Regions from separate parts of the Gordonia sp. BP-119 genome, predicted to be linked through region 1. Evidence: predicted binding sites of a transcription regulator. Region 1 holds the regulator's gene; the other holds the start of a gene.
What was found. Region 1 encodes HspR, which represses chaperone genes until heat shock. Its sites were predicted from a motif close to ANNTGAGTNNNNNNNACTCANNT; they were not measured.
Positions count from the first base shown of each region.

Region 2: the regulator HspR is predicted to act here: its motif matches at 2,900-2,922, upstream of clpB (ATP-dependent chaperone ClpB).

Region 1 is NZ_JAFFZF010000008.1:33,372-37,791, forward strand. It holds gene dnaK (molecular chaperone DnaK) at 1-353, shown strand, start outside; gene grpE (nucleotide exchange factor GrpE) at 350-994, shown strand; gene dnaJ (molecular chaperone DnaJ) at 1,232-2,434, shown strand; gene JW364_RS06955 (heat shock protein transcriptional repressor HspR) at 2,438-2,836, shown strand; gene JW364_RS06960 (SRPBCC family protein) at 2,881-3,348, shown strand; gene JW364_RS06965 (hypothetical protein) at 3,367-4,420, shown strand, end outside.
Region 2 is NZ_JAFFZF010000035.1:20,615-25,034, forward strand. It holds gene JW364_RS18370 (helix-turn-helix domain-containing protein) at 1-210, shown strand, start outside; gene clpB (ATP-dependent chaperone ClpB) at 278-2,830, opposite strand; gene JW364_RS18380 (hypothetical protein) at 3,092-4,195, shown strand; gene JW364_RS18385 (glucose-6-phosphate dehydrogenase (NADP(+))) at 4,303-4,420, shown strand, end outside.

The sequences.
Region 1 (4,420 bases):
CCGACGAGGACCGCAAGCGCCGCGAGGAGGCCGAGACCCGCAACCAGGCGGAGTCGCTGGTCCACCAGACCGAGAAGTTCCTCAAGGAGAACGAGGACAAGGTCCCGGCGGAGCTGAAGGAGAAGGTCGAGGCGGCCGTCGCCGGGGCGCAGGAAGCGCTCAAGGGCAACGACACCGCGGCGATCAAGTCCGCGATCGAGAAGCTGTCGGAGGAGTCGCAGGCCCTCGGCCAGGCGATCTACGCCAACGCCGCTGCCGAGTCCCCCAACGGTGAGTCCGCCGCGGCCGACACCGATCCCGACGTCGTCGACGCCGAGGTCGTCGACGATGCCGACTCGAAGGAGAACAAGTGACCGCAGGAGCCCATTCGTCGAATGGGTCCGGCGAGGAGCCGGTGACGGTGACCGACCGTCGTCGTATCGACCCGGAGACGGGTGAGGTGCGCGACGAGCCGGCCGCCGGACCTGGCCCGGCCGATGCCGGACCGGTCGTCGACGAGCAGACCGACATGTCACAGGCCACCGAGGAGCAGCCGGACGCCGCAGCCGACGAACCGGATGCCCGCGTCGCCGAGCTGACGGCCGACCTGCAGCGAGAACGCGCCCAGTTCGCCAACTTCCGGCGGCGTGCCGCCGAGGAGAAGCAGGGTTCGGTCGCCTACGGCAAGCAGATCCTGATCGACAAGCTGCTGCCGATCATCGACGATCTCGACCGTGCCCGTGAACACGGCGACCTCGACAGCGGTCCGCTGCGTGCGGTCGCCGACAAGCTGACCGGTGTGCTGGCCGCCGAAGGTCTCGTGGCCTTCGGTGCGGCGGGTGACGAGTTCGATCCCGAACTCCACGAAGCCGTGCAGCACGACGGCACCGGCGCGAACCCGGTGATCGGATCGGTGTACCGATGCGGCTACCGCCTGGGCGAGAAGGTGATCCGCACCGCGATGGTGACGGTCACCGATCCCGCTCCCGCGGGCGACGCGCCCGGTGCACAATAGAACGACCGTCGCTCGATCCTGAGTGGGCGAACTCACCACTGATCCCTGAGGTGCGAGGAGCGCAAGCGACGAGCCACGAAGGGCGACGAACCCTTCGTGGCTCGCTTCGCTCGCACCTCAGGGAGCACATGGTCGGCTCGCACCTCGGGGAGCAGGTGGTCGGCTCGCACCTCAGGGAGCAGGTGGCCCCAACTGAAACTTCAATCCAGACAACAGAACTCAAGGAGGTGACGTCTGGTGGCACCACAACGTGAGTGGTTAGAACACGACTTCTACAAGGACCTGGGCGTTGCTTCTGACGCTTCGGCTGAAGAGATCAAGAAGGCCTACCGCAAGCTCGCGCGCGAGCTGCATCCGGATGCGAATCCGGGTGACAGCGCGGCCGAAGAGCGCTTCAAGCGGGTGTCCGAAGCCCACAGCGTCCTCGGCGATGCCGAGAAGCGCAAGGAATACGACGAGACACGCGCCATGTTCGCCGGCGGACGATTCCGCGGCGGCGGCAACGGCTTCCCGGGTGGCTTCCCCGGCGGCGGAACCACCTACACCACCGGCGGCGGTGGCGACTTCGACCTCGGCGACCTGTTCGGCGGGGCACAGACCGGGGGCGGCGGTGGCGGTTTCGGCGACATCTTCGACGGCCTGTTCAACCGCGGCGGCGGAACGCAACGTACTTCGACGGCGAGCCGGCCGCGTCGTGGCAAGGACCTCGAGACCGAGACGACGCTCTCGTTCTCCGACGCCGCGCTCGGCACGACCGTCCCCCTGCGGGTGACCAGTCCGTCGCCCTGCACCACCTGCCACGGCTCGGGCGCCAAGCCCGGGACCAGTCCGCGGGTGTGCGCGAACTGCAACGGTTCCGGGTTCGTGAGCCGCAACCAGGGCGCGTTCGGATTCAGCGAGCCCTGCCAGGACTGCCAGGGCACCGGGTCGCGGATCGACGACCCGTGCACCGATTGCGACGGCAGCGGCGTGAAGGTCCGGGCGCGCACCATCAACGTCCGGATCCCCGCCGGCGTCGAGGACGGTCAACGCATCCGGCTCGCCGGGCAGGGCGAGGCCGGTCGTCGTGGCGCCCCGTCGGGTGACCTCTACGTCGTCGTGCACGTGACCCCGCACAAGCAGTTCACCCGCAGCGGCAACGACCTTCGGGTGCAGCTGCCGGTGCGGATCTCCGAACTCGTTCTCGGAGCGACGGTCTCGGTTCCGACCCTGGAGGGTTCGGTCGGGGTGAAGATCCCGCCGAACACCACCGACGGCCGCACGCTGCGCGTGCGCGGTCGTGGGGTGCCCAAGCGCTCCGGCGGGGCGGGCGACCTGCTCGTCACCGTCAAGGTCGCGGTTCCGAACAAGCTCGACGAGGCCGCGGTCGAGGCGATGCGCGCCTACGACCAGGCCGAGCGGGCAAGCGGTTTCGACCCGCGGGCGGACTGGGGGCGATGAGTCATGGCCGGTGCGAGCAACTTCGACGGCGACGGCGCGACCTTCCTGATCTCGGTGGCCGCCGAACTCGCCGGCATGCACGCCCAGACCCTGCGGACCTATGACCGACTGGGCCTGGTCACCCCGCAACGGACGAGTGGCGGTGGTCGCCGCTACTCGTCCCGCGACGTCGAACTCCTGCGCGAGATCCAGCGTCTCTCGCAGGAGGAAGGCGTCAACCTCGCGGGCATCAAACGCATCATCGACCTGAGCAATCAGGTCGAGGCGCTCCAGCACCGCGTGCGCGAGCTGACCGACGAGGTGCAGGCGTCGCGGACCCGCCGCGGCGGCGAACTCGTCCCCGTGCCACGCACCAACGCCCTGGTCGTCTGGCAGCCGCGACGCAAACGCACCACCGACTGACGTGGTTTCGACGCGAGCCCACGGACGTGCGTAACGTTGAGCGTATGGCTTCTGAACCCGTCACCACCGTCGACTCCGGCCCGCACAAGGTCTCGCGCCGGGTCGTCGTGAACGCCCCGGCCGCCGATGTGTTCGCGCTCGTGTCGAATCCGCATCGGCATCCGGAGCTCGACGGTTCCGGCACGGTCCGCGACACCCCTGTGGACGGGCCCGAGACGCTGACCCGTGGGGCGCGTTTCAGCGTCGGGATGAAGCAGTACGGCGTGCCGTACAAGATCACCTCGACCGTCACCGACTTCGAACCCGGTCGGGTCGTCGAATGGCAGCACCCGATGGGGCACCGCTGGCGGTGGGAACTCGAGTCGACGTCACCGACCACGACCGCGGTCACCGAGACCTTCGACTACTCGACGCTCCGGGTACCGAAGATCATGGAACTCATCGGCTACGACAAGAAGAACGGCAAGGGGATCGAGGGCACCCTGCGGGCCCTCGCGGCCCGGTTCGCCTGAGCCGAGCCGTCACCCTTGATGGACTCCTCTTCCCCCGAGTCGTTCCCCGAGCCCGGCACCTCGGATGAACCCGTCGTCGTCCTCGGCATCGTCGCCGCGCCGGGCCAGGCGATCGACCTCGCCCGCAAGCTCATCGAAGCCGACCTCACCGACCACATCCAGACGACCTTCCCCGGCGCGCGCTGGCAGCTGGATCTCCTCGAGGCCGGCGTCGTACAGCCGCCGGTCGGCGACGCCGAGATCGTCGACGCCACGAGAGATCTTCTGCTCGAACACGAGTGGGATCTGGTGCTCTGCCTGACCGACCTGCCGCTACACGTCGGCAAACGTCCGGTCGTCGCGCATGCCAACGCAGTGCACGGCGTCGCGGTCCTCTCGGTGCCGGCGCTCGGCGCCACCGGAGTGCGGCAGCGGGCCCGCGGCATCATCACCGGACTCGTCGGTCAACTCCTCGGTGCCGACGCCGACGACCTCCGCAGTCACCAGAAGTCGCCGGCGCGGTCGGCGCTGCGCCATCGCGTGCGCCAACTCGGGACCGACGTCGACGAGGCGGGCACCGCGTTCACCGCGCGTGTCCTGACCGGGAACCTGCGTCTGCTCACCGGCATGGTGCGCGCCAACCGCCCGTGGCGGCTGGCACTCGGCCTGAGCCGCGCACTCACCGGCGCTATCGCGGCCGGGGTCTTCGCACTGGTGACCGCCGACATCTGGCTGCTCGCAGACACTTTCGGTGGGATTCGGCTCACCGGCGTGGCACTCGGTTCGATCATCGCGATCACCGCGACCCTGATCATCGGCGCCGACCTGTGGGAACGCGGCGGCTCCCGACAGACGCGCGAACAGGTGGTGCTGTTCAACATCGTCACCATGATCACAGTCGTTCTCGGTGTGGGCGCGTTCTACGCGGCGCTGTTCGTCTTGTCCGCGATCGGCGCGCTCTGCCTCGTGGTGCCGCAGGTCATCGGTGCGACGCTCGACCACCCTGTCGGCTTCACCGACTATCTGGAGGTTGCCTGGCTGACGTGCTCCCTCGCGACCGTCGGCGGTGCCCTGGGCGCCGGCCTGGAAACCG
Region 2 (4,420 bases), on a different contig from region 1:
CGCGTGCGGCTGGACGGGATCAGCCCCAAAGTCCTCACGGCGACTCTGCGTCGGTTGGAGACAGCCGGGATGCTCACCCGCACCGTCTATCCGGCGGTCCCGCTGCACGTCGAATACGAACTGACGGAACTCGGGGTGGACGCCGCCGGGCCGCTGGACGCACTGCGCCTGTGGGTAGAGGACAACCTCGACCGCTTCCCACATCCGTAGCCGGCGCAGACAAAGGGACCCATCCCGAAGGATGGGTCCCTTTGTCATTCACTTGTCAGTCACGAACTCAGCCGAGTACCAACGACTCTCCGTCGGCACTGACGTTGACCGGCACGACGTCACCGTCGCGGATGTCGCCGGCGAGCAGCTGCTTGGCGAGCTGGTCACCGATGGCCTGCTGCACCAGGCGGCGCAGCGGGCGAGCACCGTACAGCGGGTCGAATCCGCGTGCGCCCAGCCATTCCTTGGCCTTGGTCGACACCTCGAGGTCGAGGCGACGCTGCGCGAGGCGCTTCTTGAGCTGGTCGAGCTGGATGTCGACGATCGACACCAGTTCCTCCGGGCTCAGGGCGTCGAAGATCACCACGTCGTCGAGACGGTTGATGAACTCCGGCTTGAACGCCGACCGCACCGCCATCATGACGTGATCCTTGTCGCCCCCCGCACCGAGGTTCGAGGTGAGGATCAGGATGGTGTTGCGGAAGTCCACCGTCCGGCCCTGACCGTCGGTCAGTCGACCTTCGTCCAGTACCTGCAGCAGCACGTCGAACACGTCCGGGTGAGCCTTCTCGATCTCGTCGAACAGGACCACCGTGTACGGACGACGCCTCACCGCCTCGGTCAGCTGGCCGCCGGCCTCGTACCCGACGTAACCGGGCGGAGCACCGACGAGCCTTGCCACGCTGTGCTTCTCGCCGTACTCGCTCATGTCGATGCGGACCATCGCCCGCTCGTCGTCGAACAGGAACTCGGCGAGCGCCTTGGCCAGCTCGGTCTTACCGACACCGGTGGGGCCGAGGAACATGAACGAGCCGAGCGGCCGGTTCGGGTCCGCGACACCGGCGCGGGCACGACGCACCGCGTCGGACACCGCCTGCACCGCATCCTTCTGACCGATGACCCGGTGTCCCAGTTCCTCTTCCATGCGCAGCAGCTTGGCGGTCTCGCCTTCGAGCATGCGTCCGGCCGGGATTCCGGTCCACGCCGACACGACCTGGGCCACGTCGTCGGGTCCGACCTCCTCCTGCAGCATCACGTCCTGAGAAGGATCCGTGCCGGTCTTCTCGATCGCGGCCTCGAGCTCCTTCTCCAGTCCGGGGACGCGACCGTACCGCAGCTCGGCGGCGCGTCCGAGATCACCGTCGCGCTCCGCGCGATCAGCCTCGCCGCGAAGCCTTTCCAGCTCCTCTTTGAGGTCTCGGACCGCGTCGATCGCGGTCTTCTCCGACTGCCACCGGGCGGAGAGCTCGTTGAGCTTCTCCTTCTGGTCGGCCAGCTCGGCGCGGAGCTTCTCGAGCCGCTCCTTCGACGCCGCGTCGGTCTCCTTCTGCAAGGCGACCTCCTCGACTTCGAGACGGCGGACGATCCGCTCGACCTCGTCGATCTCGACGGGGCGCGAGTCGATCTCCATCCGCAACCGCGACGCGGCCTCGTCGACGAGGTCGATGGCCTTGTCGGGCAGGAAGCGCGAGGTGATGTAGCGATCGGAAAGCGATGCGGCAGCGACCAATGCGGAGTCGGTGATGCGCACGCCGTGGTGCACCTCGTACCGGTCCTTCAGGCCGCGGAGGATGCCGATGGCGTCTTCGACCGACGGCTCGCCGACGTACACCTGCTGGAAGCGACGCTCTAGTGCGGCGTCCTTCTCGATGTACTTGCGGTACTCCTCGAGGGTGGTGGCACCGACCAGCCGCAGCTCACCACGGGCGAGCATCGGCTTGATCATGTTGCCGGCGTCCATCGCGGAATCGCCTGTCGCACCGGCTCCGACGATCGTGTGCAGCTCGTCGATGAAGGTGATGACCTGTCCGGCCGACCCCTTGATCTCGTCGAGCACGGCCTTGAGCCGCTCCTCGAACTCGCCGCGGTACTTCGCACCGGCGACCATCGAACCCATGTCGAGGGAGATGACGGTCTTGTTGCGCAACGACTCCGGCACGTCGCCGGCGACGATGCGCTGCGCGAGACCTTCGACGATGGCGGTCTTGCCGACGCCGGGCTCACCGATGAGGACCGGGTTGTTCTTGGTCCGCCGGCTGAGCACCTGCACGACGCGCCGGATCTCGGTGTCGCGGCCGATGACCGGGTCGAGCTTGCCCTCGCGGGCGGCCGCGGTCAGGTCGGTCGAGTACTTCTCGAGAGCCTGGTAGGTCGATTCGGGATCCTCGGAGGTGACCCGTGCGCTGCCGCGCACGGCGACGAACGCCTCGCGCAGAGCCTGCGGAGTCGCACCGAGGTTGTGCAGCAGTTTGGCGATGTCGGAATCACCGGTCGCCAGGCCGACGACGACGTGCTCGGTCGAGACGTACTCGTCGTCGAGCTCACCGGCCAGCTGCTGAGCTGCGGTGACGGCCGCGATCGATTCGCGGGATAGTTGAGGCGTCGAGCTGGCGCCGGACACCGTCGGCATGCGATCGACCAGAGCCTGGGCCTGCGCACGAACGCTCGACGGGTCCACGCCCACTGCCTTGAGCAGCGGCGACGCGATGCCGTCGGACTGATTGAGCAGTGCCACGAGGATGTGGGCCGGTCGCACGTCGGGGTTGCCAGCACTGGCCGCCGCCTGCACAGCAGAACTCAATGCTTGCTGCGTCTTGGTGGTGGGGGTGAAGCTGTCCACTCGCGTGCACCTTTCTCTTAAGTCCAACAGGCTCAAGTATGAGCCATACGCGGTCTACAACGCCAACATAGTTGAGTGCATTCCGCTCAAGCCTGAAGTTTCTGTGACATAGACCACTTGCTCCAGGATGTCGGGGGTTGGCGATCCCCCGCCCTCACAGCCGTCCAGGCTCGGGACCCGACGCCACAGACTCTCCGGAACGCGACAAACCGATCCGCAGTATTGAACGACGCACAAGTCGGGCGCCTATTCTTGAGCCCGATGTCACAGCTTTCACGCGACAAGAAGAAGCGCCGCGCCCAACGTAAGCGCAAACACGACTCCGGCAGTGGCAACCACTCCAACGTGGTACCGCTTTTCGGCACAGCAAGGCGACACGTTGCTCCCGAATCATTCAAGTCGTGGCTCCGCGATGAGGTCTTCCCCGGCGACGAGGAAGCTGTCACCCACATCGGGGCGTACGCGTTCATCGTGCTCGACGCCGTCGGGCAGACGAACCCCGGTTTCGATCCGCTCTCCTGGACTACCGACGACGTCGACACCATGGTGTCGATGCTCAACCACATCGAGTCGAACCAGCAGCAGGACGCCAAACCGCTCGCCATCGCGATCGAGACGCTGCGCCGCTACCTGGTCGAGACCGGCATGTGGCTCAGCACCGAATCCGTATCGGCCTATGCCGCCGAGCAGTTTGCCCTTGCCTCCGGGCTCGAGTTACGGACCACGACAATCGAGGAAGTCGACGAGGCCACCGAACGCGCTGCCCTCCTGGACACACAGCCCGTCCGGCGGGTCACCGAGCTGTTGGACTGGCTGGGTCCGCACCGCCCCACCACGCAGAGTCGGTGGCTCAAACCGGCCGAGGCCCGCGACCTCGCCCGCCGACTCGACATCGACTTCCCCGCTCACGTCAAGAGCATGAGCGACGTCGCGTCGTTACATCACCTGTGGGGCTTTGCCCAGGCCCTCGATATCGTCGAAGCCAATACCTCGAGCGCACGTCCCGGGCGCGCCGCCCATCTGTGGCGGGACGAGCCCCGGATCGACGTGCTGCGGGTGGGTCTCACCGCATGGGTTCGGTCCGGCTTTCCTCGGGAATACAACCCCGACATCGACTTCTCGTCGTCCTTGATCGGCGTGGTCATTAGCGGACTCGGCGATTCACCGCTGAGTATCGCCGAGATCAACGCCTGGGTCCCCAAACTCGGACTCAGCGAGTTCCTCGTCGAGGCAATCCATCGTCGGCTCGAGTTGTACATCGAAGAAGGCTGGCTGACGCTCGAGGGCGACAGGTACGTCGTTCCCGTCGCGTTACGCCCTGCCGTGGTATCTGCGCTCCCCCTGCCAGGACCTCCGCAGGACTAGACTTGGCCGGCGGCGCAGGGATCCGCTGACGTCCACAGTGCGCGATCGGTAACGGAATCCAGCACACATCCCGCACTCTGCACATCTGTTCGCGCAATATGGATTGAGTGACCACAGACAACTCCACCGGGCCGGTGATCTTCATCCTCTTCGGGTCGACGGGCGACCTCGCCAAGCGGATGGTCCTGCCGTCGCTGTACGAACTCCACCGGCGAGACCTGCTCC